Regions from separate parts of the Lactiplantibacillus kimchii genome, predicted to be linked through region 1. Evidence: predicted binding sites of a transcription regulator. Region 1 holds the regulator's gene; each other region holds the start of a gene.

Region 1 (10,818 bases):
TGTTAGCAAGCTTCAAACCGTGCATTAATTTGCTATAGCTGATGTCGTTAATCCGGGCTGCCGCATTAATCCGGGCAATCCAAAGACGACGGAAGTCACTTTTACGCTTCTTACGATCACGGAAAGCGTATTGGTATGACTTCATTACTTGGTCCTTAGCAACCTTAAATTGGATATGCTTAGCACCACGGTAACCTTTAGCTAATTTTAAAATTCGTTTACGACGTTTGCGTGTAACTGTTCCACCTTTTACTCGAGCCATCTTATTTCCTCCTAGATTTAACTAAAACGTGTTAATTATTTTTGTAATAACTTGTGATATGTTTTGACCATTGGCTTTTCGATCACAGCCGTACCACGTAATTGGCGACGTTGTTTCTTAGTCTTACCATGGAAACGATGACTTGTGAAAGCGTTGGCGCTCTTAATGTTACCTTTTGCAGTTACCTTGAAACGCTTGGCTGCAGCGCGGTTTGTCTTTTGTTTTGGCATAATCAATAATCCTCCTAGAAATTACTTATCAGTTTTTGGTGCTAGCACTAAGAACATGCTCCGGCCGTCCATCTTAGGATAGGCTTCAACCGACGAATATTCTTTAGTTGCTTCAATCATTCGATTTAAAACCTGACGACCAATATCCTTATGGGTAATGGCCCGACCTTTAAAGCGAATGGAAACCCGAACTTTATCACCTTTTGACAAGAACTTTTCAGCATGTTTCAGCTTCGTGTTAAAGTCATTGGTGTCAATTACTGGGCTCAAGCGAACTTCTTTAATGCTAACAACCTTTTGTTTCTTACGGGCTTCCCGTTGCTTCTTTTGTTGCTCGAAACGATACTTCCCATAATCCATAATTCTGGCCACAGGTGGTTTCGCTTTCGGTGCAACTAATACAAGATCTAAGCTTGCCTCTTCAGCAATCTTCATTGCTTCTTGTCGTGACTGGACACCTAATTGTTCACCATCACTGGCAATCAAACGTACTTCACGAGCACGGATGCCGTCATTAACCATTGAATCTTTAGCTATGGTAATTCACCTCCGTAAAATTTCGAGAAATCCACAAAAAAGAGCAGGCGCATAACACGCCCGCTCAACCCCGTTAATGGGAATCAATTCATCGTTCGTCTGCCCGATAACTCTGGTTATCTAGGCGAGAAGCGGGTGCTTCTGCTTTTTTTCTCAACTTCAATACTATAGCAGAACTAAAATCGTAAGTCAACTATTTATTTGCTAGCACCACGACTGTAGTTCTTGACTTCCTGACTGATAGCGCCGATAAACATATCGACACCTTCAGATTCGGTCTTCTCTTCACCATATTTCCGGACTGAAACACTGCCGTTGGCAACTTCTTGATCACCGACAACGAGCAAGTATGGGACTTTCTTCGTTTGTGATTCACGAATCTTGTACCCCATCTTTTCATTACGGTCATCAATGCTAACTCGAATCCCAACTGCGGCTAAACGACGCCGAACGGTTTCAGCATAAGCACCATGGGCGCCATTGTTAACTGGAATAATGTTAACTTGCTTAGGGGCTAACCAAGTTGGGAAAGCACCCTTGTAAATTTCAGTTAAGTAAGCAACAAAGCGTTCCATCGTTGAAACCAAGCCCCGATGAATCATGACTGGTCGATGTTCTTCACCATCGGCACCGACATACTTCAAATCAAAGCGTTCAGGCAACAAGAAGTCCAATTGAATGGTTGATAATGTTTCTTCGCCACCCAAGGCCGTCTTAGTTTGCACATCCAACTTAGGACCGTAAAAGGCAGCTTCACCTTCTGCTTCGAAGTAGTCTAAGCCCATATCATCCATCGCGGACTTCAACATTTTTTGACTGCGTTCCCACATGGCATCGTCATCAAAGTATTTAGCCTTGTTTTCAGGATCACGATAGCTTAAACGGAAGCGGTAATCAGAAATGTCAAAGTCATCGTAAACTTGGACCATTAAACGTAAGATATTCTTGAATTCTTCTTCAATTTGATCCAACGCAACGAAGGTATGACCATCATTTAGTGTCATTTCACGTACCCGTGACAACCCAGTTAAAGCCCCGGATTTTTCGTAACGGTGCATCATACCAAGTTCAGCAATCCGCAATGGTAATTCACGATATGAGCGAATATGGTGATTGTAAATTTGAATATGTGACGGGCAGTTCATTGGCCGTAATTCCAATTGTTCGCCATCACCCATATCCATTGGTGGGAACATATCTTCACGATAATGATCCCAATGGCCAGATTGCTTGTAAACATCCAAGTTTGCTAAAACTGGCGTGTAAACATGTTGGTATCCATTAGCGACTTCTTTGTCGATAATGTAACGTTCGATTTGACGACGAATCGTGGCCCCATTTGGCATCCAGTATGGCAGACCATTTCCGACCTTCGGATCGACGAAGAATAAATCTAAATCGTTCCCAATAACCCGGTGATCACGTTCACGTGCTTCTTGCCGCCGTTTAAGATCTTCATCTAACGCTTTTTGCTTTAAGAAAGCCGTCCCGTAAATCCGTTGTAACATTGGATTGCTGGACTTGCCTTGCCAATAAGCCCCAGCAACGGATAATAACTTGAAAATTTTAACTTTACCCGTTGAAGCTAATTGTGCCCCGTTTGATAAATCAACAAAGTCACCTTGCTTATAGACAACGACTTGGCCGTCATTTTCAGCCGCTTGTTCATTAACTAAATCTTGTTGGTAAGGGTTATCACCAACTAAAGTTAAGGCCGCATCCTTTGAAAGAACTTCACGCACGATTGGTAAATCTTTTTTGATGATAGCTTGCATCTTAATGCTGATGGCATCAAGGTCATCTTCACTCACTTGCTTACCATCAGGATTATCAGTGTCAAAGAAGAACCCGTTCGCATTACCAGCACCACTCCCAAAATTAACTTTAGGGAATAATTGATGAACTGCATTAGCTAATACTTGCGCTGCCGTTTGACGTAAAACAGCCAACCCTTCATCGCTATCAGCGGCAATAATTTCAATGCTACCATCCGTTGTCAGGGGTTGACGATAATCAATCACTTGATCATTGAACTTCCCAGCCACTGACCGTTTAGCCAATGAGGGACTGATAGATTTTGCGATATCTTCGGTGCTAACGCCAGCATCAAATTGCTTTTCAGCGCCATCTGGAAACTTAACCTTAATACTTGCCATAAGTTGACACACTCCTTCAAAATTTACTCATTCACCAAAACACTGCGCCGGGACGACAAAAAAGTCCCTGATACCAGTATTAACTAGTATCAGGGACGTGATTGACGTGGTTCCACCCGATTTTTCAGCGACTTAAAGTCACTGACTCATTAGCGCTAATAACGGAAGCGTTCCGGCTCGTTTGAGCATATTCACAAAAGTGGTATCTCAGCCAATCCGGTCCGGAACTTCCAGCTTAGGTTCCGGTCTCTGTCACCAATGATTGGTTGAGCATGTCTTTTGCATCTGTTTTTATTAAACCACTTTTAGGTTAAAAGTCAATCCTAATTCGTTGAATCTAAGCGGCGATTTTGACCAATCATTTCGATTTCAGTAGTCAAGAACCGAATCCGTTGCATAATTCGCTGGGCTTTAATCGGTTCCTCGTCGCCTTTTTGCGAGACAGTCAAGTAACCATCTTGTAATTCTTGCATGGAAAAGTTAGAAGAAAAACACGTTGGTAACTCTTCTTGCATCCGATATTCCAGAATAACCCCCAGCACATCATCACGAATCCAAGTTGACGAGGAATCTGCGCCAATATCATCAATCATTAAGATAGGGGCCCGCTTAATCGCATCGACTTTGTCGCCCGACGTATTATTACTAATTGATCGTTTCATTTCCACTGCAAAGCTTGGAAAATGAATAAGCGTCGTTTGAAACCCACGAGTCGCTAAATTATTAGCCATTGCTCCCAATAAGAACGTCTTACCGACCCCGAAGGACCCGTACAAATACAGGCCACGATGGAAGCGTTTAGGCGCCTGCGTATATGCGTCAATAAAATCTAACGCCGCCATCAAGGCTGTTGCTCGGTCGCCATCTTGATCATAGGCCGTTAAATCAGCTGACTGAATATTTTTAGGCATACTAATCGAGCGGACCCGGTGCTTTAAGTCACGTTCCGCCTGGGCTTCTTGGAATTGCGGCGTTGGTTGATAGGCAATATCAATTAAATGATTACTCATCACTAATTCAGGTTGATAACCTGGTGCTTGCGTAGGTTCGTGCCGCGCCGCTTTTTGCTTTTCTTGACAAAACTCATAGAGCTTCGTGGCACTTCGCTCCATGGCGTCACTAGATAAGTCGTCCTGATGAGCTGCTAAAAACTGACGAACATCGGGATCCTGATAAACCGTCGTCATGAGTTCCTGGTATTGCTGATTTAGGTGGCGCTTATTCATCAAAGTTTTTAAGCCCTCAGAAATATTCTCCATGCGTTAGTCCTCCTCATCTGAATTAGGATCTAATTTTGCGACCCGTTCAGCCAATTGTTTACGTTGTGCCGTTGTTAACTGATTGCCACTGCTCGTCGCAGGTTTGGTTCCCGTTGTTTTTTGCGCCCATTTCGGCACAATTTCTTTCCGGGTCGGCCGACTATGCCGTTGATTATTCCGTCGTGTCGTTGGCTTTGGCTGTTGCCGTTGTTGCAAGTAGGCCAAGGCTGCTTCTGGGGTCATCACGTCATGTTGTTGCCAATCATTCGCAACGGTCTCTAATAAGTTCCGGTTTAAAGCCGCTAATTCACGATTTTGTAATAAGTAATAGATCACCATATTAATGACCGCATTTGGTAACACCCCTCGATTGACCAAATCATGGACCAACCGCGTTTCACCATTGGTCACAAAACCGTGCTTGGCGTTCTTCAAATCGGCTAAAAAATCATACGGTGATTGTTGTTTCGCTAATGCTACCAGTTGTTGCTCAGCTGTTGATAGCTTGGTTTTAGCAGTTGCCGGAGTCGTTGTAGCTGCCACAGCCACATGCTGTTCAGCGGGAGCGATTGGGCGTTCGTAGCGGCGGGCAATCAAGAGTTTCAACTGACTTTCATCAAAGCGGCCCGTCGTTAAACTGGCGACTTCACTAATCAACTTAGCCATCTCAACTTCACTAATTCCATAAACGCGACTTTCCGTCATAATCAATTGACGTGAACTGGCGACCTGCTTTAAATCAACATAGTTTTGTTTTAAAATCTGACCTAAAACTTGCCAATCAAACGTTTCATCAGTTAAGTCGGGCGTCACTTTTGTGGTTGCCGCCGCAGGTAACTGCTGGCGCACCGTCTTAATCTCGTTAGGCACATGTGTCACTTTTTGACTGTCAATATGAAAGACATCTAATAAATTCGCAGTGACCTCCGTGGCTTGTGTCAAATCCACCGTGGCCGGGGTAAATGCGGTCGCTAATTGTTGATACCGCAATTCACCCACGGCGTCCAAGAGTAAGACACTAAGCAGATCATCTTCAAAGAATTGCGTCACTGGCATGGGGGCCTTTAACTCATAAATATAGACCTCTCCCAGCTCATCTTTTTGATAGTAACTATGGAGTAACCCCGTAGCTTCTAACTTACGCCGTGCCGCTAAAACCGTGGGCAAATCAACGTTTAATATCCCCAACAACTCAGCGTGACTGCGGCGATTACTTAAGTCACTGGTTGGGCGCTGTAACGGTCGCAAAGCCGCATACAGGCTATAAGCCAGTGGACCAATCAAAGGTAAATAGAGCTCAGCCAAAACGGCCTGCTCCGTGGCACTTAACGCTAATGTCGGTGGGACAACTAAGCCCGCTTTCGGCGTCAAGTTTGGATCATCTTTAGGCATGTTGTTCACCAATCTTCATAACTTAATCTTTTTTAGGCTTCGGCGCAGCCCCAGTTTTAGGTGTCCGCTTAGCCAATTTTACTTTATCACGTTCCATCATATCTTGTAGTTCATTTAAGAAGACGTGCATGTCTTTGAATTGTCGATAGACGCTGGCAAAGCGAATATACGAAATTTCATCAATATCTGCCAGTTTTTCCATGACATATTCCCCAATCACTTGACTAGAAATTTCATTCTCGCCGAGTGATCGAACTTGGTTTTCAACGTCATCAACCACGCTAGTCATCGTCTCCATGCTAACGGGCCGCTTTTCAGCTGACCGAATAATACCGCGCAATACTTTTTCGCGATTGAATTCTTCCCGCGCCCCATTCTTTTTGATGACTAATAACGGGGTCGCCTCAACGCGTTCAAACGTCGTAAAACGAAACCCACAGTTTTCACATTCACGCCGTCGCCGAATCACGCGACCGTCATCAGTAGGCCGGCTATCAACTACGCGGGAGCCATTATGATGACAATGTGGACATTGCATAGACTTCTCACCTCATCTTTGCTAATCAATGTTTAAATTTCAGTTAGTTTTTATAGTTTCCAGCCATTTTAACACGCTAGTTCTTGTTTTATCAATGTTTTCCCCGTTATCAATCACAATATTTGCCCGTTTGACTTTTGTCGCCAGGGGTAATTGACTTGCCATGCGTGCTTTCGCCGCCGCCACCGTCAAGTGATTACGCGCCATTAAGCGCTGTAAGATTACTGCATCCGCCGCTGTGACGACCATCACTTGATCACATAACTGTTCCCAGCCATTTTCAAATAGTAACGGGATATCTAAAATAATGGCTGACGGCGTAGGGGTCACTTGCCCCAATGCCACAATTTTTTCTAAAATAGCATATTGAATCGGTAACTGCGTAATTGCCGTCAACGCAGCCATGGCTTGAGGATCGTTAAAGACCAGTTGGCCTAGCCAAGACCGATTGAGCTGACCATCTGGTTGTAATGCCTGAGGACCGAAATAAGCCGCAATTTTTTCGGTCGTCGGCATGCCTGGGCCTTCAACTTGCCAGGCCAACTTATCAGCATCAACAATCGGTAGGCCAGCAGTTGCAAGCATTGCTGACACCGTCGACTTACCGCTTGCAATACCACCTGTTAAACCAATTAATTGCGTCATTTCAGCCTCCTACAACCGTTGCTCATGGGGACAAAAATGGGTCCCACGTTGCGCCACTTTAATTTTTTCAATTAACGTCCCACAACGTTCACAAGGTTCCCCTTCGCGACCATACACATGTAACTGATTCTGAAACTGACCGGCTTCACCAAACGCCGTCGAAAAAGAATGCACCGTCGTGCCGTGACCCTTAATCGCCAGTGCCATTTCAGCAATAATATTTTGTCGTAATGCAGCAATCTCCGTTTCGGTCAAGCTATTCGCTGGTCGCATCGGATGGATTTTACTCAACCATAATGTTTCATCCGCATAGATATTGCCAATTCCAGCAATCTTGCTTTGATCCAACAAGAAAGGCTTAATCATTTTCTTGGATTTTGCCAAAACGGCTGTTAAATACGCCATCGTTAACGCACTGTCAATTGGCTCAGGTCCCATGGTCTTTAACCCACCGACCGTCGTTTCTTCACCCGTTGGTACTAGCGTCATCCGTCCGAACTTGCGGGTGTCGTTATACAATAAATCTCGCTGATCCGTCAGATGAAAAATAACGTGTGTATGCTTAGTCTGGCCTTCATCCTTAGGCATCACGTTATACTTACCTTCCATCCGTAAGTGTGAGACCATCGTCAAGCCATGATTAAACCGGAATAATAAGTATTTTCCCCGCCGATCAACTTTTTCAATGGTCGCATTCACTAAGCGGGCTTTAAAACGATCAACATCATTGTTGACGATTCGTGGCCAGCGGACTTCAACACTGGCAATTGTCGCCCCTTTAACAAGGCGATTCAGCCCGCGCCGAACTGTTTCAACTTCTGGTAATTCAGGCATGTCTTCACTTCCTATTTTGCATCATACCAAGTGTTGCCAAAATGACTTTCAACTTTCAATGGTACGGCTAATTCAACGGCCGAATCCATCACACTTGGCACCAACTTTTCAAGCGTTGGAATTTCAGCGGCTGGCGCTTCAAAAATCAATTCATCATGAACCTGTAACAACATCGTTGCCGCTAGCCCAGATGCTTTTAATTGGGCTTGCATATTAATCATCGCAATTTTAATAATATCGGCAGCACTACCTTGAATCGGCGTGTTCATCGCTGTTCGTTCTGCAAAAGCACGTTGATTAAAACTAGCTGAATTAATGTCTGGTAAATATCGGCGCCGATGCGCAATGGTTTCCACGTAACCTTGTTCTTTGGCCGTTTTAACAATATCCGTCATGTATTGCTTCACGCCTGGATATTCCGCAAAGTAAGCGTCAATGAAACTGCGTGCTTGCTTGCGCGTAATGCCGATATTTTGTGATAAGCCATAATCACTAATCCCGTAGACAATTCCAAAGTTAACCGCCTTAGCTTGCCGGCGGATATTAGGGGTCACGTCGGCCGGTGACTTCAAATTAAAGATCCGCATCGCAGTTGCCGCATGAATATCATCACCGGCTTTAAAGGCTGCCTGCATATTTTCATCATGCGTGATGTGTGCTAAGACCCGCAATTCAATTTGGGAATAATCAGATGAAAAAATCTGCCAACCAGCATGACTTGGCACAAAGGCTTGGCGAATCCGCCGCCCCTCTTCTACTCGAACCGGAATGTTCTGGAGATTAGGATCAACGGAAGATAAGCGACCTGTTTGTGTCAACGTTTGTAAGTAACGAGTGTGCACTTTTTGGTCAGTTGAGTGAATAGCATCCAATAACCCTTCAACATAGGTCGACTGAATCTTCGAAATTTGTCGATATTGTAAAATGTTCGCAACAATTGGGGCCTCAGGGGCCAACTTTTCTAATACATCGACCGCCGTTGAATAGCCCGTCTTGGTCTTTTTAAGCACCGGTAAATGCATTTCTTCAAATAAAATTTTGCCTAATTGTTTGGGTGACTTAATATTGAATTCTTGACCAGCTTCTTGGTAAATCACTTGTTCAATTTCACTGAGCCGCTCTTTGAACTGACTCCCCATGGCCTGCAATCGACTACTATCCACCGTAATCCCAGCAATTTCCATTTGTGCTAAGACCAAGGCCATTGGTTTTTCAATATCGTGGTATAACGGGGTTTGTTCATTTTCATCCAGCTTCTTTAAAAGGTCTGGTTTTAATGCCGCAATCGCCGCTAACTTCCGGGCTAAATGGCTAAAGAAAATATGATCATCTTCTGGAATCGCCCGTTTAACCCCTTTACCATAGACCGCTTCATCCGTTGGTAAATCAAGGTACCCGTGTTGTTCCGCCAAGTTGCCCAAGTCATTACTATTATCATTCGTATCAAGCAAGTATGAGACGAGTAATAAATCAAAGTCAACCGCCTTTAAGCTGAGTCCTAAGCGGTTCAATCCAACTATGGTCCGTTTCATATCAAAAACGTTCTTCTGAATCGTCGTGCTAGCCAATAGCTCAGCCAATTCCGGCTTGAGTAATAGCTCAACATCACGACTGATATACCACTGGTTGGCATGACCAATCGCAAAACCCGCAATCGCTGAGGTATGGTAATTGGCGGCAGGCAACTCTAAATAGAATTCCACATGGGTCTTAAATTGTGCTAATTCATTTAAATTAGCCGTTGTTAGTTCGGTGTACGCAATCGGCTTAGCCGGTTCATTGGTCGCAATTTTTAATTTTTTTAAGAAAGATTGAAAGTCCATCGCTTGATAGAACTCAGCCAATTGGTCAATATCTGGACCTGTATACGCTAAGTCAGCCAAGCCAACAGTAATCGGGGCATCTCGCTTGATAGTCGCTAAGACCTTGGCCCGTTCAGCTAACGCCTGGTCCTCAATCAGATGTTCTTTCATCTTGCTAGGCTTCATCGCAGCAACATTTTCGAAGACCCCTTCAAGGGACTCATATTGTTTCAATAATTTCAGGGCAGTTTTTTCACCGACTTTAGTGACACCCGGATAATTATCAGAAGTATCGCCGGTTAGCCCCTTCATATCAATGATTTGTGTCGGCGTAATGCCTAACTTTTCTTGCACATGTGCTGGCGTATAGCGTTCCACTTCAGAAACGCCTTTAACAGTGACCGCAACCGTGGTCTGATCCGTTGTTAATTGGGTCAAATCCCGATCACCAGTCACGATAGTGGTCGTATACCCCGCCTCGTCGGCAGCTTTCGACAACGTACCGATAATATCGTCGGCTTCAAAGTCTTTTAATTCATAATGTTGAATCCCATACGCATCCAACAATTTTTTAATGTATGGCATTTGTTCAGAAAATTCACTCGGCGTTTTCGCCCGGCCACTCTTGTAACCATCAAACATGCTCGTCCGAAATGTCGTTTTACCCGCATCAAAAGCAACCAACATATCCGTTGGTTCGACCGCTTTAATCATATGATCAAGCATCGTATTAAAGCCATAGATGGCCGTCGTGTGTAACCCATCGGCGTTTACAAACCGCTCAAGTTGATTGTGTAATGCGAAAAACGCTCGAAACGCCACGCTATTCCCATCAATCAATAATAATTTTTTTGCCATTACCGAATGCTCCTTTAAGTCGAACGATTTCTTTAATTGTACCAAATTATCGTGTCTAACGGGACTTTCACGATTAAAAAACGAGCGCCGAACAATTAAGTCAGCACTCGTTTACTAATAGACATTTAATAACGATTTAATCCCGGCTAGAGCCAGCAAAGATTTGAACGAAGTATAAGAACAAGTTAACAAAGTCCAAATAGAGTTGTAGCGCCCCGGTGACCGCTAATCCAGTTGAAGAAACTTGGTCGCCATATTTAAGGTACATATCACGCATCCGATTGGCATCCCACATGGATAGGCCG
Region 2 (10,818 bases), 300 kb from region 1:
GGCAAATCAAGAACTTCCTTGATACGTGCATAACTTCTACGGGTACGGTGTTTACCGTATTTAACTAAATGTCCGGCCAAGTTGTTCACCCCTTCTTATTATTCCGTGCCTCGACCCTCATCGCTTATATTACATTTATGTTACAAATGCACTAAAAACCGAATTTTGGGCATAAAAAAACCAAAAATAGTCATTTAAGTTGGACTATTTTTGGGATTATATTAACAAACCGCGCAGACAATAGATTGCGCGTTTGTTCGAGTTCACGGTTACAGACAAGTTATAATATACAACGAACGCGGTTAGTTGTCAATCTAGAACCTTCACTTATTTTGCGTCGCCACGCCAAATAAAATCATTTTCAATAACGTTTGCACTTGAGCCCGTTCATCAGCTTGGGGATCACCAATCTGATGAAACCGATTGAATAGCGGACTCAAGCTGGTCAAATAAAAATTAGCGGCCATTTGTGGTGTAACTCCGGCTTGCAACGTGACCCGTTCTTGTTCAAAAAACGTTTGGAGTGGTTGCACATAATCAGTCGCAAAGACCGTGGCTAATTGTTGAATGTGCTCCCGAGTTAGTGCTTTAAAACTCGTATGAATTAACGTAAATACATCTGCCGGATGCTTGTGAGTCAACAACAGCGATACATCCGTCAATTGTTCTAACGGTGACTGCGTTTGATCAGTTAAAATGGCGGCCAGTCCTGTTTTAATTTCAGCGCCGACCGTCGTAATGACGGCCAAGAAAATAACTTCTTTATCTTTGAAATGATGATACAAAGCCGGTTGCGTAATGCCAACCGCATTGGCAATGTCACGAGTGCTCGTTGCGGCATAGCCACCTTTCAAAAACAACTCGCGCGCAGCAGATAAAATCGCCTGATGCGTTTGTGCTAGCTGTTCGGCACGTGTTACCATTGCGACCACCTTCTTTCCATTCTTAATTCCTATTATAATCTACACCAAAACCTGGCTAGTCGCCAGTCTTGAAATACGCCGCAAATTCTAAAATAAAAAAATAAGCCTAGAACCGAAGTTCCAGACCTACCCTTTACCTTTAGATTAGCTTGAAGATACTGTCGAACGACCATCGGATTTCGGTTGAGCTTTCACATTAACCGTAATGGTCCCTTTATGGGCACCGATGGTAACCTGATCATTCACTTTAATTTCGCCAGTTAATAAGGACTCACTTAACCGGTCTTCGATTTCAGTTTGCAAGGCTCGTCGAATTGGACGTGCGCCGTATTCAGGGTCAAAGCCCGCCTTTGCAACCACATCAATGGCAGCCGCTGTAATCTTAATTTTAATGCCTTGTTGCGCAACCCGACCGACAATTTCTTGCGCCATCAACTTGACAATCGCGTGTAATTCTTCACGGTTGAGTGAGTGGAAGACAATGGTTTCATCAATTCGGTTCAAGAATTCTGGTCGGAAGGCTTTTCGAAGTTCTTCTCGAATTGTCGCCGAAACTGCTTGATAATCATTGGCCTTATCTGCCGCACCGAAACCAACTGATTTTTCATCACGTAACGTTGTCGCACCTAAGTTCGACGTCATAATCAAAATCGTATTGCGGAAATCGACTTTCCGTCCCTTCGAATCGGTTAAATAACCATCATCTAAGACTTGCAATAAAATATTAAAGACATCTGGATGAGCTTTTTCAACTTCATCAAACAATACGACTGAATAAGGCTTTTGCCGAACTTTTTCAGTTAATTGGCCACCTTCGTCATAACCGACATAACCAGGGGCCGAACCAATCAAACGGCTCGTCGAATACCGTTCCATGTATTCAGACATATCAATTCGAATCATATTATCTTCTGAACCAAACATCGCTTCAGCCAAGGCTTTAGCTAATTCGGTCTTCCCAACCCCAGTGGGGCCTAAGAACATGAAAGAACCGATGGGACGACTTGGATCTTTCAAGCCGCTCCGGGCCCGCCGAATAGCACGAGCCACTGCTGAAACCGCTTCTGGTTGTCCAACAACTCGTTGATGCAGGATTTTTTCAAGGTTAACCAACCGTTCACTTTCAGTCTTTTGTAACTGTGTCAACGGCACGCCAGTCCATTCAGCCACCACTTGGGCAATATCTTCACCCGTCACTTGTAACTGATACTTTTGAGCTGTGCCATCAGCAACCTCAGCCTGTTGATCAGCGGCTAAAGTCGCTAACCGTTGTTTTAATTTCATTTCACGTTTCCGAATATCGGCCGCTTGTTCAAAGTCTTGATCTTCAATCGCGGCTTCTTTAGCTTGTCGAAGTTGCGTCAACTTATCTTGATTTTTAGATAACTTAGTTGGTTGATCCATTTGGTCAATCCGCACTTTAGCGGCGGCTTCATCCATTAAATCAATCGCCTTATCCGGTAGGAATCGATCGCTAATGTAGCGATTCGAAAGCTTGACTGCTTGTTCTACCGCTTCATCGGTAATCATGACATGATGATGATCTTCATAGCGTGGCCGTAACCCACTTAAGATTTCAACAGCTTCAGCTGGCGTTGGTTCATTGACCATCACGGTCGCAAAACGCCGTTCTAAGGCTGCATCTGATTCAATATACTTTTGATATTCATTTAAAGTTGTGGCCCCAATGGTTTGAAGTTCACCACGAGCTAAGGCGGGTTTTAAGATGTTAGAAGCATCAATCGCCCCTTCAGCACCACCGGCCCCAATTAAGGTATGCAATTCGTCAATAAATAAAATAACATGCCCATCATTGTAAATTTCGTCGATAACTTTTTTCAAGCGATCTTCAAATTCGCCACGATATTTGGTTCCCGCTACTAATGAGCCCATATCAAGCATCATTAGGCGTTTATCGGCCATATCACTCGGCACATCACCTGCAATAATCTTTTGCGCCAGACCTTCAGCAATCGCGGTTTTACCAACCCCAGGTTCACCAATTAGCACAGGGTTGTTTTTTGTCCGTCGTGACAAGATTTGAATGACCCGTTTGACTTCTTTGGAACGGCCAACGACTGGATCCATTTCTTGTTCACTCGCTAATTGCGTTAAGTCACGCGCTAAGGAATCCAAGGTTGGCGTCCCTTCCGTGGATTTGGCGTTTCGCGTTTGCGCATTAGCTTTACGCTTACCCATGGCATCACTGACACCGAGCTTACGTAAGACCACTTTGCGGGTCTGACCTAAATCAAGATTTAAGTTCATTAAAATTCGCGAGGACAAGATACTTTCATCAGAGAGCATCGCTAATAATAGATGTTCGGTGCCAATCTTATTAGCGCCAAGCCGCTTAGCTTCGTCACCGGCAACTGATAAAATCTCTTTAGCTTTTGGTGAATAGGGTAAATAGGTGTCTTTACCAACATTGCTTAAAGTCCCATAGCCAGTAAACCGTTCGATTTCTTCACGGATATCATCCTCAGTCACGGAATATTGTTGCAAGACCTTGTTAGCAATCCCATTTTTCTCGATGGCCAACGCTAATAATAGATGTTCCGTACCAACTGCTTGATGTTTAAAATACTTAGCCTGCTCTTGCGCTAAGACTAAGACACTTTTGGCACTCGGGGTAAATAGGTTATCCATTGCGATTCCTCGCTTTCTTTAACTTTCATAACGTAGATGATTTAAAATACCAATAATAATTCGCGCCCGTAAGCTATTTTCTAAATCATGATCGTCCACCTTTAAGGTATTCCGATCAGTAGCAACTAGAATTAATTGGGCTTCGCGACGATTTAACACGTCGTCTTCATAAAGACTTTGGACGACCGCGTAGGCGTCACGTTGCGTAATGGAATCCCCAATCACTTGAATCAGGGTGTCCAAAACGTCTGCATCATCGACTAAATTAACCTTTTCAATGCGAATATACCCGCCACCGCCACGTTTACTTTCAACCAAGTAACCATTTTGAATGGTAAAACGAGTCTTAATCACATAATTAATCTGGGAGGGAACCACGTTAAACAAATCCGCAATTTCTGACCGTCGAATTTCAACATGCGCCGCGTCCGCCAAAACACTTTTTAAATATTTTTCAATGATATCGGAGATATTTTGACTTTGCATTAGCTTCACCCTTTACATTATCTTTGACTAATATTGACTTTCATTATACGAGGATAATATGAAATTGCAAAGAATTTTACCTAAAGCGCGGCCGCATCGGTTCCCTACGGTTGTTACAGCATAGCACGCCCACCAGTCGCTTTCAATTGATTCGACCGGTCAATAATACCTAGTTGACAGCACAAAAAAGGATGAGCACAAAGTCTCATCCTTTAAGGGAACGCCAGCTCACTATGATTGACGCCTAACTAACTGGTCATTTTCGGTTAAATCTGATCGGGAAAACAGGATTTGAACCTGCGACCCCTACGTCCCGAACGTAGTGCTCTACCAAGCTGAGCTACTTCCCGTTAAAAAATTTAAATAAAAAGCCCTAGTTAAATTAACTAAGACTGTTTTAATCGATCGGGAAAACAGGATTCGAACCTGCGACCCCCTGGTCCCAAACCAGGTGCTCTACCAAGCTGAGCTATTTCCCGATAACTAATGCACCCAGTAGGAGTCGAACCTACAACCTTCTGATTCGTAGTCAGACACTCTATCCAATTGCGCTATGGGTGCAAATTAAAATGCCGAGGACCGGGATCGAACCGGTACGGTTATCACTAACCGCAGGATTTTAAGTCCTGTGCGTCTGCCAATTCCGCCACCCCGGCAAATTAAAAGCGGAAGACGGGATTCGAACCCGCGACCCCCACCATGGCAAGGTGATGTTCTACCACTGAACTACTTCCGCAAAATAAGTATTAAGTTGTAAATGCCGACTAGAGGATTCGAACCTCCGACCTCCTCATTACTAGTGAGATGCTCTGCCAACTGAGCTAAGTCGGCATATGCGGGTGAAGGGACTCGAACCCCCACGTCGTAAGACACTAGAACCTAAATCTAGCGCGTCTGCCAGTTCCGCCACACCCGCATGAAATTAATCATGCCTTGTTGTCGGTACAAGCAGTGCTTACCGGTACGCCATGACAACTATTTAACTTTATCATTCGGTTGAATAATTGTCAACATATTTTTAAATTTAATGGATAAATATACTTTTTAACGCATATTTTTCCGACAAGAAATATTATAGCACTCGTGATAAATCATGGGAACCCCTAATTTTAAAAAAAGTATTTTTCATCGGATTCAGCCGCCTTAATCACTGCGTCAATCGCACTTATACCGGCATTTGATGGCAAACAAAAAGACCGCAAAAATTGCGATCTTTTCAGTAGTTTTTATCTCTAAACACCTTAATACGGTCTTAACGCAACTTAAGCTCGTGCTGTAATCTGCGTCTTACCATGCATATATGGCACTAATACATCAGGAATGGTGATTGAGCCATCCGCATTTTGATAATTTTCCATGATGGCTGCAACGGTGCGGCCAACTGCTAAGCCACTCCCATTCAACGTATGAACAAATTGAAGCTTACCCTCGTCATCACGATATTGAATGTGTGCCCGTCGTGCTTGGAAATCAGTACAATTAGAACAACTTGAAATTTCACGATACTTACTTTGTTCTGGGAACCAGACTTCCAAATCATGCGTCATGGCAGCCGTAAAGCTCATATCACCCGTTGTTAACGTAATGACATGGTAAGGCAAGCCTAGTTTCTTCAAAAGTGATTCTGCATTATTAGTTAGCTTTTCCAATTCGTCCCATGAATCTTCTGGTTTAGTGAACTTCACCATTTCAACTTTATTAAATTGATGTAGCCGAATTAACCCCTTCGTATCACGGCCAGCACTGCCGGCTTCTTCCCGGAAAGCTGGTGATAAGGCAGTGAAGTAAACTGGTAACTGTTCACTTGGAATAATTTCGTCACGATAGTAGTTCACTAATGGGACTTCGGCCGTTGGAATGAGGCTCAAATCCTGGGTCGTAATCCGAAAAGCATCATCTTTAAACTTCGGAAATTGGCCCGTGCCATACATCGATTCATCCGTCACCATATATGGCGGTAAGATTTCAGTGTAGCCTTCAGCTTCATGCTGATCCAAGAAAAAGTTATAAACGGCCCGTTCAAGTTTGGCACCATCGCCAACATAATATAAGAAGCGACTCCCGGCAACCTTGGCGCCTCGTTCAAAATCTAAAATTCCTAGCGCTTCGCCTAGTTCCCAATGAGCTTTAGGTTCAAAATCAAATTGACGTGGGGTCCCAATCCGTCGTAGTTCGACCGCATCGTCTTCATCTAAGCTAATTGGCACATCTGGATGGGGCATATTAGGTAAGTGGGCCGCTAAATCTTGTACCTTAGCCGCAGCTTGCCGCCGGTCTTCATCCAATGCCTTAATTTCAGCGCTCACTTTTTGCATTTCAGCGATTGGCGCGCTGGCATCCGCCTTTTGCCGCTTCAATTGTGAGATTTCACCGGAAACTTGATTTCGTGTGGACTTCAATTGTTCACTCTTCAAAATCAAGGCGCGCCGATCAGCATCAGCTTGAATCAAATCATCAATCTGACTAGCTGCGACCCCCCGGTGTCCAAGTTGTTCCTTAACAAAATCTGGTTGTTGCCGAATCATTTTTACATCTAACATGTTAAAATCCTCCTTAAAAATAGTCATAAAAAAACAGTCTTCGCATCCCTAAATTGGGACGAAAAGACTGTTATTCGCGGTACCACCCAAGTTCAGGATGATCCACTCATCCTGCCCTCAATCGGATAACGGCTTAGCCGTGCAGTATTACCTGCCCACTTTGTCGCGCCGGAGTTTCGACTACCGGTTCACACCAACCACCGGTTCTCTGACTGTCTACTTTAAACGCGCCGTGTTTACTATACTGCTATCACTATAAGACATTCGCCGTTAAAAGGCAACCAGCTTAGCTTAACGCCTTCACCCGGTCATCAATCATTGTCAGCACCGTCTGGCGAGCAACGGGATCCGCCACAAAATCCAATTCGTCCCCGTCAATTTGCATCTTGGGACTCCGATCATAAGCGGCATACCACTTAGCATAACGGGCATTTAGCGTTTCATAGTAGTGATATAAATCTGGATCTTGATCAATCTGTTCATAAGAGCGGCCCCGCATTTGGATTCGTTTCAACATCGTTTCAAACGAAATGTTGATGTGAATCAATAAATCAGGACTTTTTTGATGCTCAGCTTCTGGCAATTCCTGCATCATGTTATCTAATAAAGAATCGTAAATATCAACTTCCGTACTCGTCGCCCGGCCTAAGTCACCGTTTAAGTGGAATAACAACGAATCTTCAAAGATTGATCGATCTAAGACATCTAAATCGTTTGTAAAAGCCGACTTGATACTACCTAATCGTTTATTTAAAAAATAGATTTGGAGTAAAAATGCGTACTTCTTAGGATTCTTATAAAATAATGGCAAAATAGGATTGTCATCGACGGATTCGTAAAACGCAGTTGAATCAAAATGATCCGCAACTAGGTGCGTTAAACTCGTCTTCCCGGCACCAATTGTTCCTGACATTACAAGCATGGGGGTTCTCTCCTTTATTCACGTCCGTTTTTAATTAGCTTTCAAAGCAACACTACATATTGTACGCACACCCATGTCAAAATGCAATATCTAGTCAAGAATTACTTGGTCGCACTTTCACGTGCCTGCAATAATGCGACGTATTGTTCCAAGGTTAGCTGATGCTTGACCATAAAGGCGGCACTCGCTTTACCAACGTAACGGAAATGCCAAGACTCATAGTCAATTCCCGTCGACTTTTCGCCCGTCTTAGGAAAACGAAGAATCAGCCCATAATCGACCGCATGGTTAATCAACCACTTTTGTCCCGCAGCTTTATCTGAAGATGATAACAGTTGGCTACCATTGGCATTAAACCATTTGGTATTTATAATATCCGCAGCTAACCCCGTTTGATGTTCGCTTCCGCGTGGCACTGCAACGTATTCTTGGGTCAACTTCAACGCTTGCTTAGCGGTCTTACCTTGTGACTCATACGTCTTAATTGAGTCACTCCAAACCTGCTTTTGATAAGCCACTGAACGATACCCAGAAACAATCGTTGCCGGGTAACCTGCTTTTTTGGCGCCGTTTAAAAAGGCCGTCATTGGTTTTACGACCGATTTACGGACGGGGATCCCATTAATCGACCCTTTGGTAAAGGTCAACTCATCATATTTATGCCACTTATTGACCAAAAATAAGTCACTATCCGTCGACTTGACGCCCTTAGGTAATGCCTGAATCAACTTTTGCCGCTTAGTTAAGGTCTTGGTGGTACTTTGACTAGTTGCCGAATTTTTCTGTTTCGTCCCGGTAGCCGAACAACCACCTAGGATTCCCACGATGGAAACTACTGCTAAACTTTTCAAAACACTTTCTCTCAACATATTCACTCGCTGCCTTTCTAATTTAGACTAGCACACTTAACCGGGTACAATCGCACAACATGACTTTTTTGCGATAATTTTAAGCTTTTCTGGTGACCTGTGCTGGACAAAAAAGGATTGAAACCGCGGTTCCAATCCTAATTCGTTACTCATCTAAATGATGTTTTGATAAATCAACCTGATCCAAGGGCACCATCTTCGTATGGTGCCGGATCTTATAATACACAAATAACACGATAAACAACGGAATACTCATGTAAGTAATCCCGATGGCTTGCCAATCCCAAGTTGCAAAGGAATGTAAGTCTTGACCCACAATAACCACTAAACAGAGGAAAAAAGCAAATAATGGCCCAAACGGAAAGAGCTTTGCGTGATACCGCAACTCGCTCAGCTGATGGCCTTGCTTAATAAAGGCGCGACGAAACCGCAAATGTGAGATAGCAATTCCAAGCCAAGCAATGAACCCGGTTAACCCACTGGCCGAAACGAGGAAGATATAAATCCGGCCCCCCGACAAACTAGACAGGAAGGTTAAGAGTCCGACAAACGCTGTCCCGAGTAATGCCATCATCGGAATACCATGGCGATTGGTCCGCCCAAAAGTTTTGGGGCATAGCCTTGTAACGACAATGAATATAGCATTCGTGTTGAGGCATACATCCCAGAATTGGCAGCCGACAAAACCGAAGTTAAGATTACTGCATTCATCAGACTTGCAGCTGCCGCCAAGCCGGCCCGTTTAAAGACTAAGGTAAAGGGACTAATCGCAATATCACTGGCTGATGACCCCAATAAATCTTTCGACGTATATGGGATAATCGCTGCAATCACGAAAATTGCTAAAATATAAAACAGTAAGATGCGCCAGAAAACTTGTTTAATCGCCGCTGGGATACTTTTTTCGGGGGTCGCGGATTCGCCCGCGGTAATCCCGATTAATTCCGTCCCTTGGAACGAAAAACCAGCAACAACAAACACACTCAAAATCGTCGGAATTCCCCCGACAAATGGGGCCTTTTTGAAAGTAAAGTTACTCAACCCAGTTGCATGACCGCCCATAATGCCAAAGATCGTTAAGACACCAACAACCAAGAAAACCAGCACGGTAATCACTTTAATCAAAGACAACCAATACTCAGTCTCGCCAAATGAACGGACCGACAACGCATTGATGATGAAAATCAAGACTAATGCGATGAGGCTAAAAATCCAACCGGGCACGTTGGGGAGCCAGAATCGCATGACGATGGCGGCAGTACTAATATCCACTGCTAACGTGATGGCCCAATTAAACCAATAATTCCAACCCATGGCAAAGCCTAGTGCGGGATCGACAAACTTGGTTGAATATGTGGAAAATGACCCTGATACTGGCAAATAAGTCGCCATTTCGCCCAAGCTGGTCATTAGGAAGTAAACCATAATTCCAATACCAACATATGCGAGTAACGCTCCGCCCGGCCCAGCACTTGAAATTGCGGATCCGGAAGCCACAAATAACCCCGTCCCAATACTGCCTCCTAACGCAATCATTGATAAATGACGCGTCTTTAAATCACGATGGACCTCGTGATGTTGTTCTTCTGCCATGCGGCACCCTCCAAAAATCTAATTTATATCTAAAAGTGTTCACACCGATTCAGTTTTTCAAAACCAAAATAAAAAAGTCCTTTCGCAATGTGCGCAAAAAGACTTTAAATCAGATGGCCTGTTAATGCTGATTTCATCGTCGATAGCGCCCCGCAACTTAAACCTAAGTTGCGACAGTCCTTGATTTATTCAACCAAAGCCCAACAGTCCAGCCAGTAACAACCGGAACCATTTCGGCGATTGCCCCTTTCACTGATTATCCCCAGCGGTTACCCGCCTCCAATCAGTTACTCTTGTTAATCGCGTCCTCTTCTTTCGATATACTCAACCATTATACAAAACCCAATTAGGTTTGACAACTCCGTTAAGCCGTTGTAGCTTAATAAAATTGATCTGGTAACATTGTTTGTCCTAAAGCTTGATTATCGGAATAATCAATTGGAATATCCACAATGACCGGACCAGTCGTTTTAAAAGCAGCATCTAAAACTTGTTCTAACTCACTAGGTTTATTGACCCGTAACCCAGTAGCACCGAAGCTCTCAGCATATTTTACAAAATCAACCGGCCCAAAACTAACCGCTGCATCTTCACCATACTTCATTTCTTCTTGGAATTTGACCATATCATAGTTGCCATCATTCCAAATCAAATGAACGATATTCAACTTCAAGCGCACTGCCGTTTCAAGTTCTTGACCCGAAAAAAGAAAGCCGCCATCACCTGACACCGATACAATCTGCGTCTTCGGTCGAACTAAAGCTGCTGCAATCGCCCAAGGTAAAGCGACCCCTAGCGTCTGCATCCCATTACTAAATAAGAGGTGCCGTGGTTCG
Region 3 (10,818 bases), 590 kb from region 1:
ATCCAATAACCAGTCAAAATAGTGCGCATTATTAACATGCCGGTTCGGATCAATATCAAAGAAGCGGACCTGGTACGGCTTACTCAACGTCGTTGGCGTTTCTTCAAAATTAATCGGTCGTGGTAATCGTGGGATTCGCTTAACAGCTTCTGAATGGTAAGGTGCCACTAATTCAGGATCAATTTTTACAATTCGCCGCGTTGTTTGACTCATCGTCACCCAAATGCTGGTAATATAGGCCAAGTTTTGCCCATCAGCATCACGAATCCAAAATTCGCGAAACGCAAAATATGGATTATATGCGGAGCCACGGACGGCCAAAGTGACAGTCTCATCCAATTTGGGCATCCGCGTAATCGTCATCTCATACTGGGTCACCACCCAACCCACGCCATGATTTTGCACAAATTCTGTTGTTAATCCCAGCGCATCACTTTGATCTTGCGAGGCCAAAATAGCAATGTTAATTAACGTCGTCAACGTTGCCCGTCCCGTGCGATCACATTCGTAGTAAGTTAATCGGTGTTTTTCAGTAAAAATTTTAGCTTGGTCGCCTAAAGCTGCCATGGCCTGCGCCTCCTATTTAATATCGTGAAACTCATTGTAAACAGTCTGACGTTGGACCTGCCGGCGTTTAGCAATCGCCTTAATTGCGACATTCGGCTTATCACCAGCGGCTATTAGCGCCTCAACTTGAGCCTTTAAAGGCAACTGTGCCAATTCATCCGGCGCATCCGGTTCAGGATCATGCGGATTACCCCCAATTAATAACACAAATTCCCCTTTAAGTTGATGATTTTGAGCCCAATCGACCAACTCCGTTAGTGTCCCGCGGGCAAATTCTTCATAACGCTTCGTTAATTCTCGACAAGCAACGACTGGCCGAGTGCCTTCACAGACTGTCGCTAAGGTTGCGAGCGTTTTGGCAACGCGAAAAGGTGACTCATATAAGATCACGGTCTCTTTTCGGGCCACTAACGCCGTTAAAGCAATTTTTTGTTCTTGTTTTTTTCGCGGTAAAAAGCCATAAAAATAAAACGGTTGTGGCACTAATCCGGACGCAATTAACGCTGTTAAACCCGCGTTTGCCCCCGGTAAAGGAACTACGGGTAACTTTGCAGCGACACAAGCGGCCACTAATTCGGTGCCAGGATCACTAATTGACGGCATCCCAGCGTCACTTACTTGTGCCAAGTCAACGCCCGCTTGTAGCTTGGCAATTAACTGCGGAATCCGTTCCTGCGTATTATGTTCATGAAAACTAATTTGTTTCGTCTCAATTTCAAAATGATTCAATAATTTCTGTGTATTACGGGTATCTTCGGCCGCAATTAAATCAACCGCCTTTAACGTCGTCACTGCCCGATACGTCATATCTTGCAAGTTACCAATTGGCGTCGGTACTAAATACAACGTTCCTACAGCAGCGTGGTCAGCAAAACTTTGTTGCGTTTCCAAATTGTCTCCTCCTTACCACGGTTTAGGCACGTTCCCGTTCGCCATAAATCACTTCTAAACAAAAGACACAGGATTCATCATCATCGCGCCGTTTGCCATAAAACTGATTACAGACATGGAATCCTTCATCGTAAAGTTTTTCCAGATTTTGCCGCGATTTCGAAAGGGTGGTTGTGCCAGCGGTCTTTTTCGGTAATTCATTCTCAATTTCAACCATGTGTTCCCGTAAATGTTCGTTTTCAATAACTAACTCAGCGTTTTTTTCTAACACTTTAGTCATATCAGCCCGTAGTTGCGCCATTTTATCGAGCATTTGTTGCATCTGTTGTTCCATATCACCGAAACTATCGTATAAATCACGCTTATCCACACGCTCACCCTCATCTTTTTATATTTAAGCGTTTTTTTGAAAAATTGGCCACAATTGTAACGTTAGTCCTTCTAAGACATTTTGAAAGCTAATATTACTAGCCAGCTGGCGCTTAGCCGCCAACGCTAATTCGGTGGCCGTTACTAATTGCGACGCTTGTAACGTCGCCGTCATTGTTGCTAATTGTTCCTGATATTGGCCGAAACTGAGCTCATTTGGCGCTTCAACCTTAAAATGAACCTGCAGTAAGTCCTGAAACAGACTCGCAATTAAATCCAATAGCACGCCTTGTTGTGCGGCATCCTTACCCAAGCTCACTAGATTAGTCTGAACTGCCACAAAACTCCGGGCATCGCCTTTAACCACTTGTGAAAACCAACGCCAAAGTTGCGTCACCGCCGTGGTTAACCAATCATCGACTAACCAAGCTTGGGCTTGGGTCACGCTATTCGTGAGGTGCCGTAAAATTTGTGCTTGTTGCGGTGGAATCCCAGCCTGTTCAAATAATTGCTGTAGTTCGCCCGCACGTAACGGGGGAAATTCAATCACCTGAGTCCGCGAAATAATAGTCGGTAACATGAGCTGTTTATTCGTCGTTAATAAGAACGCGGTCACGTTCCCACTAGGTTCTTCAATAAACTTTAATAGACTATTAGCCGCACTCGCTGTCATTTTTTCGGCATCTGAAATAATAAAAATCTTTCGATTACCTTCCACCGCACTTTTAGAAAACTCTGCTTTTAAGTAACGAACTTGATCCACATGAATACTTTGACCAGCCGGCGCAACCGTCACAATATCGGGATGTTGGCCGTTAGCGATTCGTAAGCATTCATCACAGGTCCCATCTGGTTCATCCGCCACAACATGGTGACAAAATAACCGTTGGGCAATCCAAATAGCTAATTCATGTTGACCAGCCCCTGCCATGCCAGCAAATAAATAAGCATGGGCTAAATGTTGCTGCGTAATAATATGTTTAAAAGCAGCCAATAGTGCCGGCTGCTTTGCCGTTAAGGTCGTTGTTAATTCATCAGTTGTTACCATTATTAACCACCTTAAACTTTAAAATTGGTGAAATTGATCAATTGGTAAAACAAACACAGTGGCCCCACCAACTTGAACTTCAACCGGATAGGCCGAAGCGCCATCCATCGTGACATCAAGGTTAACTGGTGGCGTCATAAACTGATCACGGGCATGACTGGTGTGCTTAATCATGGCTAAAACTTCATCGACGCGGTCATCATCAATCCCAATCATGAACGTCGTATTTCCGGAACGTAAAAAGCCGCCCGTCGTCGACAATTTCGTGGCCCGCACATTGGCTTCAATAAATTGACTGCTGAGGCGGTTACTATCTTTATCTTGAACAATGGCAATAATTAATTTCATAATTTCGACTTCCCCTCAGTGGTAAAATATTGCGGTAATTGTGTCGTCATAATTTGCAGGGCTTGCGTGACAACTTGCGCTAACGGTTGACTTGCATCTACCCGTTTAATCCGCGCTGGATACTGAGCTAACAATTGTAAATAAGCCGCCTGTACCCGTTGATGAAAGCTCAAGGCTTCCACATCTAAGCGATTGATTTCATTTTGACGATGCGTTTGAATACGTTGCAAGCCCACTGCCGCATCAACATCAAAATACAAGGTCAAATCAGGCGTTAACCCCGCCGTAGCAAATTGATTCATCTCTTCGACGGCTTGTTCACCAATCCCCCGACCTGCACCTTGATAGGCAATCGAACTGTCAATAAATCGATCACACAGTACCAACTTATCTTGGGCTAAAGCAGGTAGAATTTTTTGCACCAAATGTTGGCGCCGAGCTGCCGCATACAACAAGGCTTCAGTTCGATCATCCATCGCCGTATTATGCCGATCCAAAATTATTTTTCGAATCGCTTCTGAAATTTGATTACCACCCGGTTCCCGTGTAACGACCAATTGATCGCCTAACTGCGGGGCTATCTTGGCAACTAATGCGGTTAAGGCCGAGGTCTTACCCGCACCATCGGGCCCTTCAAAGGTTACTAACTTTCCTGTCACAATTCCCAATCCCATCTAATAATCCATATTGTCATAATTGTACTTGATTGTGGCAAGCATGTCTAATGCGTTCACCACTAGTGAGAGTATTTAAAAGCTTTATTTCACTGCATTAACCACTATCAATTGTGTTTTTCGCCTCATTATAACTAAAAAGCGCTACGTTAAAAAACGTACCGCCTAAGTCTAATCCTATTTATCAATGACTGAACGTTGAATTTGATTACCGTGAACTTGACGCCGACGCGCTTCACGGTACAAATATAAATACTTGGCACGTGCCAATACCGTTTGGGTCACTAATTCACTCGTATTGTTATCATAAATTGCTTTTTCATTTTGCTTCGCACGATCCCAATCAACTTTGGCAGCATTGAGTAATGTCAATAACTGTTGATCATACGTTGCCTTGGGGTGCTTAATTTTTTGTCGTCGCTTAAAAATTAGTTTCACCCCCACTTACATCTCTTGCCGACCTTCAACGGCCTTAAAGAGGGTCATCTCATCCGCATATTGGATATCACTACCAACAGATAAGCCATGCGCTAACCGGGTTACCTTAATCCCAGCCGGCTTCACGAGCCGTGAGATATACATGGCTGTCGCTTCACCTTCAGGCGTAGCATTGGTTGCAATGATGACTTCTTTAATCGCTTCATTTTGTTGCAGCCGTTTTAATAAGCTCGCAATATTAATATCTTCGGGCCCCTTACCATCAACTGGTGATAAAACACCATGCAAAACATGATATAGGCCTTGGTATTCTTTGATTTTTTCCATAGCCATTACATCCTTGGCTTCTTCAACCACTAGAACAGCACTTTGATCACGCGACTTATCTTTACAAATCACACAAGGATCATCTTCTGTGATATTGCCACAAATACTGCAAAAATGTAAATCACGTTTTGCGGCCACTAAGGCTTTCGCAAATTCAGTGACATCATCACCATCCATATCGATGGTATAAAAGGCCAAACGGGTCGCCGTTTTACCGCCAATCCCTGGTAATTTCATGTAACTATCAATTAACTTTGCAATTGGTTCTGGATATTGCATTTGCTTACCTCACTACCTGTTTTCGACTACTGCAAGCCTTTGGTATACTTGCCCATCGTGCTTTGTGTTTGGGCATCAACTTGAGCTAACGCATCATTTACCGCAGTTAGAACCAAGTCTTGTAACATGTCCACGTCATCAGGATCAACGGCAGCTGGTTTAATCGTAATATCTTGCATTTTCTTATCACCAGTAAACGTCACTTTAACCATCTCATCCGGAGCACTCCCCGTAAAAGTTGCTTCGTTTAAAGCCGCTTGTTCAACGGACATATCTTGTTGCATTTTCTTCATTTGCTTCATCATATTTTGCATATTACCCATACCACGCATCATTATTCATCAATTCCCTTCAATTTTTAATCTGCTTTAACTTCAACAATCCCACTAAACATTGCTTCGGCTTGCGCCACTACCGCCGGCTGCTCCGGCTTAGCTGGCGACGCACCACCATCTGGCTGGTGTGTCGCTAAGTAATCCTTACGCAACTGCGGCCACTGTTCTTCTGGAACACAGACGACTTTTGGTGCCGTTCCCATCAACCGCGCTAACCCATTACTTAAGGCAGCCATCAAGACTTGATCATCAATCGCTTTTTGATATAAAAAGGCATAGTCAAATGCGACCACGACCCCTTCATCGCTGGCAGCAACCGGTTTTGAAACATGCATTAATGCCCGCTGCGTCACACTTAAAATATTCATTAAGTCTGCCCACACCTCGCGAATCTTTAACAGATCGGCTTTGGTTGCCGCACCTAAAATCGGATAGATTTGACTAACATTTACTTTTTTAACCGCTGGGCCATTACTATTAGTGGCCTGCTTAACCCGCTTCGGCTGACTCTGATTAGTCGTGATACCTTGGGCTTTAAGCGTCGTTAATTCGGTTTGTAACTGATCGACTTTCGTGGTCAATTGCTGAATTGTCGGATCATCTGCCCCTACGATAGCAGGTGCCGATTGGACCCCAGTCGCTGGTGTCAACTGCGCTAGCTTAACCGTTAAGACTTCTAGATAAACATCCGGATGGGTCGTAAAACGCATCTGTTGTTGAATATCATTTAACGTTTTGATCATCTGATACAAGACTTCCGCATCAATCTGCTTGGCAAAGGCTTGGAACCGATCATCATTTTCTCCCATCGCCACACTATCGACCATTTCGGGTGCTTGTTGATAGAGTAACACATCTCGTGTGTAACTAATCAAATCTTCAATGAACCGATTAGCATCTTTGCCTGCTTGCAAAATTTGCCGCATCGTTTCCAATGCCGGCTTAGTTTGTTGACTGGTTACTGCTTCAACATAATCTGCAATCAAAGTCTTGGTCACACTACCCGTAACCATCAAGGCATCATCTAAAGTGACTGTATTGTCGCCAAAAGAAATCACTTGGTCCAAAATACTCAACGCATCTCGCATTCCACCTTCGGCAGCTTGCGCAATGACTCGTAACGCCTTTTCATCATAAGTCACTTGCTTTTGGTCCAAAATATAAACCATTCGGTCATAGCTATCTTTAGCGGTAATCCGCCGAAAATCGAACCGTTGGGTCCGCGAAATAATCGTCAACGGAATCTTGTGTGGTTCCGTGGTTGCTAAAATAAAAATCACGTTAGCCGGTGGTTCTTCTAACGTCTTTAACAAGGCATTGAACGCACCAGTCGATAACATATGCACTTCATCAATGATGTAAACCTTATAATCCGCCTGCGTTGGCGCATATTTAGCCTTATCCCGAATATCTCGAATTTCTTCGACCCCATTATTAGAAGCCGCATCAATTTCAATGACATCATTCAATTGACCTTTAGTTGTTGCCACGCACGTTTCACATTGATTACAAGGCTCACCATCAACTAAATGATGACAGTTAATCGCCTTTGAAAAAATCTTAGCCGCGGACGTTTTCCCAGTGCCCCGTGGTCCGGTGAACAAATACGCATGACTCGTTTGGTGGGTCATGATCGCATTTTTTAGCGTTTGCGTAATCATCTGTTGACCGACGATTTCGTCAAACCGTTGTGGTCGCCACACCCGATATAATGCCCGATACATGCGAATCTTCCTCTCTCACTAGCCAACTGGCTCAATTCATAACAACATTAATTTAAATAAAAAGCTCTCAACCGAATGGCTAAGAGCTGTTACATTTCATAAAAACTTAAGGCACAAGATGAAGCAAACTTAGTGCTGCTTCCTTCCGGACCTGACACGATTCGTAAATCCACCCTTGCCTTAAGGCCTTGCGGCAAATACTATAATACATGATTTAAGCACAGAATGCTAGCCATCCGCTTAATTTTTTTCAGTCGCTTGCTGGCGCGCCTTTTTAGCAGCCTTTTGGCGTTTACGAATATCTCGGAAAAAGTTTTCTAATAACTCGCCCGCGGGCCGTGGCAAGATCCGTTCATGCACCGTCACTTGATGGTTCAACCGGTCATCAGCCATTAAATGATACAAACTATGGACCGCGCCGGCCTTAGGATCACGAGCACCATAATAAAGTTCTGGAATCCGTGCATTTAAAATAGCGCCACTACACATGATACAAGGTTCTAACGTGACATAAATCTGACAGTCTTCCAAGCGCCAACTGTGTAGATACTCGCAGGCTTCTTGAATCGCCATGATTTCGGCATGTAACGTAGCGTCTTGACCATGCTCACGTAAATTGTGGCCCCGACCAATAATTTCACCATCGTGCACAATCACAGCGCCAATTGGCACTTCACCAATTAAGCTAGCCAACTTGGCCTCATGTAACGCTTCTAACATCCATTTTTCTGGTTCACTAGCGATCAAGTGATCCCTCCTTTACACTTTGCAAAATGTAGTAGCCTTTGTCTTTCTTAATAATCGTACAGTTACCAAAAGTCGCCGTCATTATCTTTTTGGCTGAGGGCGCCCCTTGCTTTTTTTGTAAGACCACGGTTAAGGTTCCACCCGTAACTAAATGGGGCAACGCACCAGTCAGCATTGCTGCCACCACCGTTTTACCAGCACGCACGGGGGGATTAGTCACAATCGCCGCATAATCAGTCGTGGTCACTTGCTCATAACAATCAGAAGTGAACACATTAACATTGGTCAATTGGTTTAAAGTTGCGTTCTGACGCGCCAAGCTTAGCGCTAACTCATTCACATCAACCATATCAACGGTCCGTTGTGGCGATTGATAGGCTAAGGCCAACCCAATCGGACCGTAACCCGTTCCTAAATCCAAAATATTTCCGGTTGGCAAATCGGTTGGCTCAAAAGCTGACAGTAATGTTCGGGACCCATAATCCACGGTCCGCTTGGAAAAAACACCATTGTCAGTCGTAAATTTAAACTGATGATCAAAGATTTCAAAATTCCATTGTTTTTCAGCATGCACAATATCTGGATTGTGTGTATAATAATAGTTGGTCATAATTTTTTCCTCTAATTTTTAGGCTACATCTATGATACCTGATTCCACGAAATAACGACAATTATTTTAAATAAATTTAAACGACGGTTAAAAGCCGGTCCTAACACAACATCTTGTGGTTTGAAACTTTTTCATCCACGAGATGTTGTGTTTTTTGATTGTATTTTCCCTAGCTTGTTGTATACTAAATTTATCGATTAAACGAATTAAGGGTGATTTGAAATGAAAAAAGTAACAGTATTCACGAAAAATAATTGTATGCAATGCAAGATGACTAAGAAATTTTTGACCGCACACAATATTGCATTTGAAGAGAAAAATATTAACGTCAATCCTGAGTATGTTGACTATTTAAAAGACCAAGGCTTCCAAGCCGTACCTGTTGTTGAAATCAATGGCGAAAGTAGCATTGCTGGCTTCCGTCCTGACGAATTGAAACAATTAGCTGTCTAACACCGTTTATTTTTGTATCTTTAAACCGAATGAACATCATTTTTTAAAACCGACCCACAATCACTAGTTTCCTATTGATTGTGGGTCGTCCATTTTAGCCAATAGTTAATTATTTTGAAAGAAAGAGGAATCCCTATGAGCCTGAAAGACTTAAAAGATGTTACCTATTATGATTTAAATAACGAAATCAACATTCCAATCAACAATCAGATTCCTTTGAACAAAGATCAAGATGCCCTAGCAGCCTTTCTGGTACAGAATGTCCAACCTAATACCAAGCAATTTCCTAGTCTCAAAGCGCGTTTTGATTATTTATTAGACCATGACTACTTGGAAACGGGTTTCATCGAAAAATACGAATTTAGTTTTATTGAAAAATTATACGCCTATTTGAAAACGCAAGATTTTAAATTCAAGACGTTTATGGCCGCTTATAAATTCTACGCACAATACGCCTTAAAGACTGATGATGGTGACTATTACTTAGAAAACTTTATCGACCGGGTTGCTATGAATGCCTTGTACTTTGCTGATGGCGACGAACAATTGGCATTAAACTTAGCCGACGAAATTATCCATCAACGTTACCAACCCGCAACCCCAAGCTTTTTAAATGCCGGACGTGCACGACGTGGTGAACTAATCTCTTGTTTCTTAATCCAATCAACCGATGACATGAATGCCATTGGTCGGACAATTAACTCAGCTCTCCAATTATCCCGAATTGGTGGCGGGGTCGGAATTAACTTAAGTAATTTACGTGGCGCTGGCGACCCGATCAAACACATTGATGGTGCTGCTAGTGGGGTCGTTCCTGTGATGAAGTTATTGGAGGACAGCTTTTCTTATTCCAACCAACTTGGTCAACGCCAAGGTGCCGGCGTGGTTTATCTCAGTGTCTTCCACCCAGATATTATCGCCTTCTTGTCGGCTAAGAAAGAAAATGCTGACGAAAAGATTCGCTTAAAGACCCTCTCCCTTGGTGTAACAGTACCTGATAAGTTTTACGAACTCCTTAAAACTGATGCTGATATGTATCTATTCAGCCCTTACGGTGTCGAACGCGAATATGGCGTGCCATTCTCCTATGTTGATATCACTAAAGAATACGACAACATGGTCAAGAATCCTAACATCAAAAAGACCAAGCTCAAGGCCCGTGATCTTGAAAATGAAATCAGTAAATTACAACAAGAATCTGGCTATCCATACGTCGTTAATATTGATACCGCTAACCGGGCTAACCCAATTGATGGCAAAATCGTTATGAGCAACCTTTGTTCTGAAGTCATGCAGGTTCAAACACCTTCACTCATTAATGATCAACAAGAATACGAAAAGATGGGAACTGATATTAGTTGTAACTTAGGCTCAACTAATATTGTTAACTTAATGCAATCACCTGACTTTGGTCATTCGGTCGCCGCAATGGTCCGCGCACTAACTTTTGTTACCGACAATTCCAACGTGGACGTTGTGCCTTCTATTCAAAAAGGAAATCATCAAGCACATACGATTGGTTTGGGCGCCATGGGCTTACATGCCTTCTTCGCCAAGAACCAGATGGAATATGGGAGCAAAGAAGCCGTTGACTTCACAAATATCTACTTCTTATTGCTAAACTACTGGACGTTAAAGGCATCTAACACGATTGCTCGCGAACGCCACACGACTTTTGTGAATTTCGAAAAATCAAAATATGCGGACGGCACTTATTTCGATAAGTATTTAGACCAAGCTTGGCAACCAAAATTTGCTAAGACTGCCGCTTTATTTGACGGTATCTTCATTCCAACTAAAGCTGACTGGGCGGCCTTAAAAACCGATGTCATGCGCGATGGTTTATACCATCAAAACCGGATGGCCGTTGCACCAAATGGCTCAATTTCCTACATTAATGACACGACTGCTAGCTTGCACCCCATCATCAACCGGGTCGAAGAACGGCAAGAAAAGAAAATTGGTAAGATCTATTATCCCGCTCCTTACCTATCTAATGATACAATTG

What was found. The regulator NrdR, encoded in region 1, represses ribonucleotide reductase genes. The targets are predictions, from matches to a motif close to ACACNATATATNGTGT.
Region 2: the regulator NrdR is predicted to act here: its motif matches at 7,570-7,585, upstream of C5Z26_RS11735 (deoxynucleoside kinase).
Region 3: the regulator NrdR is predicted to act here: its motif matches at 8,461-8,476, upstream of C5Z26_RS10310 (redoxin NrdH).

Annotation. Positions count from the first base shown of each region.
Region 1 covers NZ_CP027194.1:270,233-281,050, reverse strand. Annotated here, with positions in the region: gene rplT (50S ribosomal protein L20) at 1-262, opposite strand, end outside; gene rpmI (50S ribosomal protein L35) at 298-492, opposite strand; gene infC (translation initiation factor IF-3) at 514-1,014, opposite strand; ribosomal protein L20 leader region at 1,059-1,182, opposite strand; gene thrS (threonine--tRNA ligase) at 1,227-3,185, opposite strand; gene dnaI (primosomal protein DnaI) at 3,509-4,444, opposite strand; gene C5Z26_RS01450 (replication initiation and membrane attachment family protein) at 4,448-5,836, opposite strand; gene nrdR (transcriptional regulator NrdR) at 5,859-6,374, opposite strand; gene coaE (dephospho-CoA kinase) at 6,414-7,019, opposite strand; gene mutM (DNA-formamidopyrimidine glycosylase) at 7,029-7,853, opposite strand; gene polA (DNA polymerase I) at 7,865-10,513, opposite strand; gene C5Z26_RS01425 (Bax inhibitor-1/YccA family protein) at 10,650-10,818, opposite strand, start outside.
Region 2 covers NZ_CP027194.1:2,419,045-2,429,862, reverse strand. Annotated here, with positions in the region: gene rpoB (DNA-directed RNA polymerase subunit beta) at 1-80, opposite strand, end outside; gene C5Z26_RS11790 (TetR/AcrR family transcriptional regulator) at 324-923, opposite strand; gene C5Z26_RS11785 (ATP-dependent Clp protease ATP-binding subunit) at 1,068-3,572, opposite strand; gene C5Z26_RS11780 (CtsR family transcriptional regulator) at 3,591-4,058, opposite strand; tRNA gene C5Z26_RS11775 (tRNA-Pro) at 4,335-4,408, opposite strand; tRNA gene C5Z26_RS11770 (tRNA-Pro) at 4,464-4,537, opposite strand; tRNA gene C5Z26_RS11765 (tRNA-Arg) at 4,546-4,619, opposite strand; tRNA gene C5Z26_RS11760 (tRNA-Leu) at 4,629-4,714, opposite strand; tRNA gene C5Z26_RS11755 (tRNA-Gly) at 4,723-4,794, opposite strand; tRNA gene C5Z26_RS11750 (tRNA-Thr) at 4,817-4,889, opposite strand; tRNA gene C5Z26_RS11745 (tRNA-Leu) at 4,893-4,974, opposite strand; gene serS (serine--tRNA ligase) at 5,321-6,598, opposite strand; gene C5Z26_RS11735 (deoxynucleoside kinase) at 6,885-7,520, opposite strand; gene C5Z26_RS11730 (M15 family metallopeptidase) at 7,622-8,371, opposite strand; partial or broken gene C5Z26_RS11725 (amino acid permease) at 8,535-9,982, opposite strand; lysine riboswitch at 10,118-10,302, opposite strand; gene alsS (acetolactate synthase AlsS) at 10,362-10,818, opposite strand, start outside.
Region 3 covers NZ_CP027194.1:2,126,939-2,137,756, reverse strand. Annotated here, with positions in the region: gene C5Z26_RS10375 (acyl-[acyl-carrier-protein] thioesterase) at 1-567, opposite strand, end outside; gene rsmI (16S rRNA (cytidine(1402)-2'-O)-methyltransferase) at 580-1,458, opposite strand; gene C5Z26_RS10365 (DNA replication initiation control protein YabA) at 1,481-1,828, opposite strand; gene holB (DNA polymerase III subunit delta') at 1,853-2,875, opposite strand; gene darA (cyclic di-AMP receptor DarA) at 2,894-3,223, opposite strand; gene tmk (dTMP kinase) at 3,220-3,885, opposite strand; gene C5Z26_RS10345 (YaaL family protein) at 4,075-4,326, opposite strand; gene recR (recombination mediator RecR) at 4,342-4,941, opposite strand; gene C5Z26_RS10335 (YbaB/EbfC family nucleoid-associated protein) at 4,968-5,276, opposite strand; gene dnaX (DNA polymerase III subunit gamma/tau) at 5,300-7,000, opposite strand; RNA gene ffs (signal recognition particle sRNA small type) at 7,101-7,187, opposite strand; gene tadA (tRNA adenosine(34) deaminase TadA) at 7,241-7,744, opposite strand; gene C5Z26_RS10315 (class I SAM-dependent methyltransferase) at 7,737-8,357, opposite strand; gene C5Z26_RS10310 (redoxin NrdH) at 8,580-8,810, shown strand; gene nrdE (class 1b ribonucleoside-diphosphate reductase subunit alpha) at 8,946-10,818, shown strand, end outside.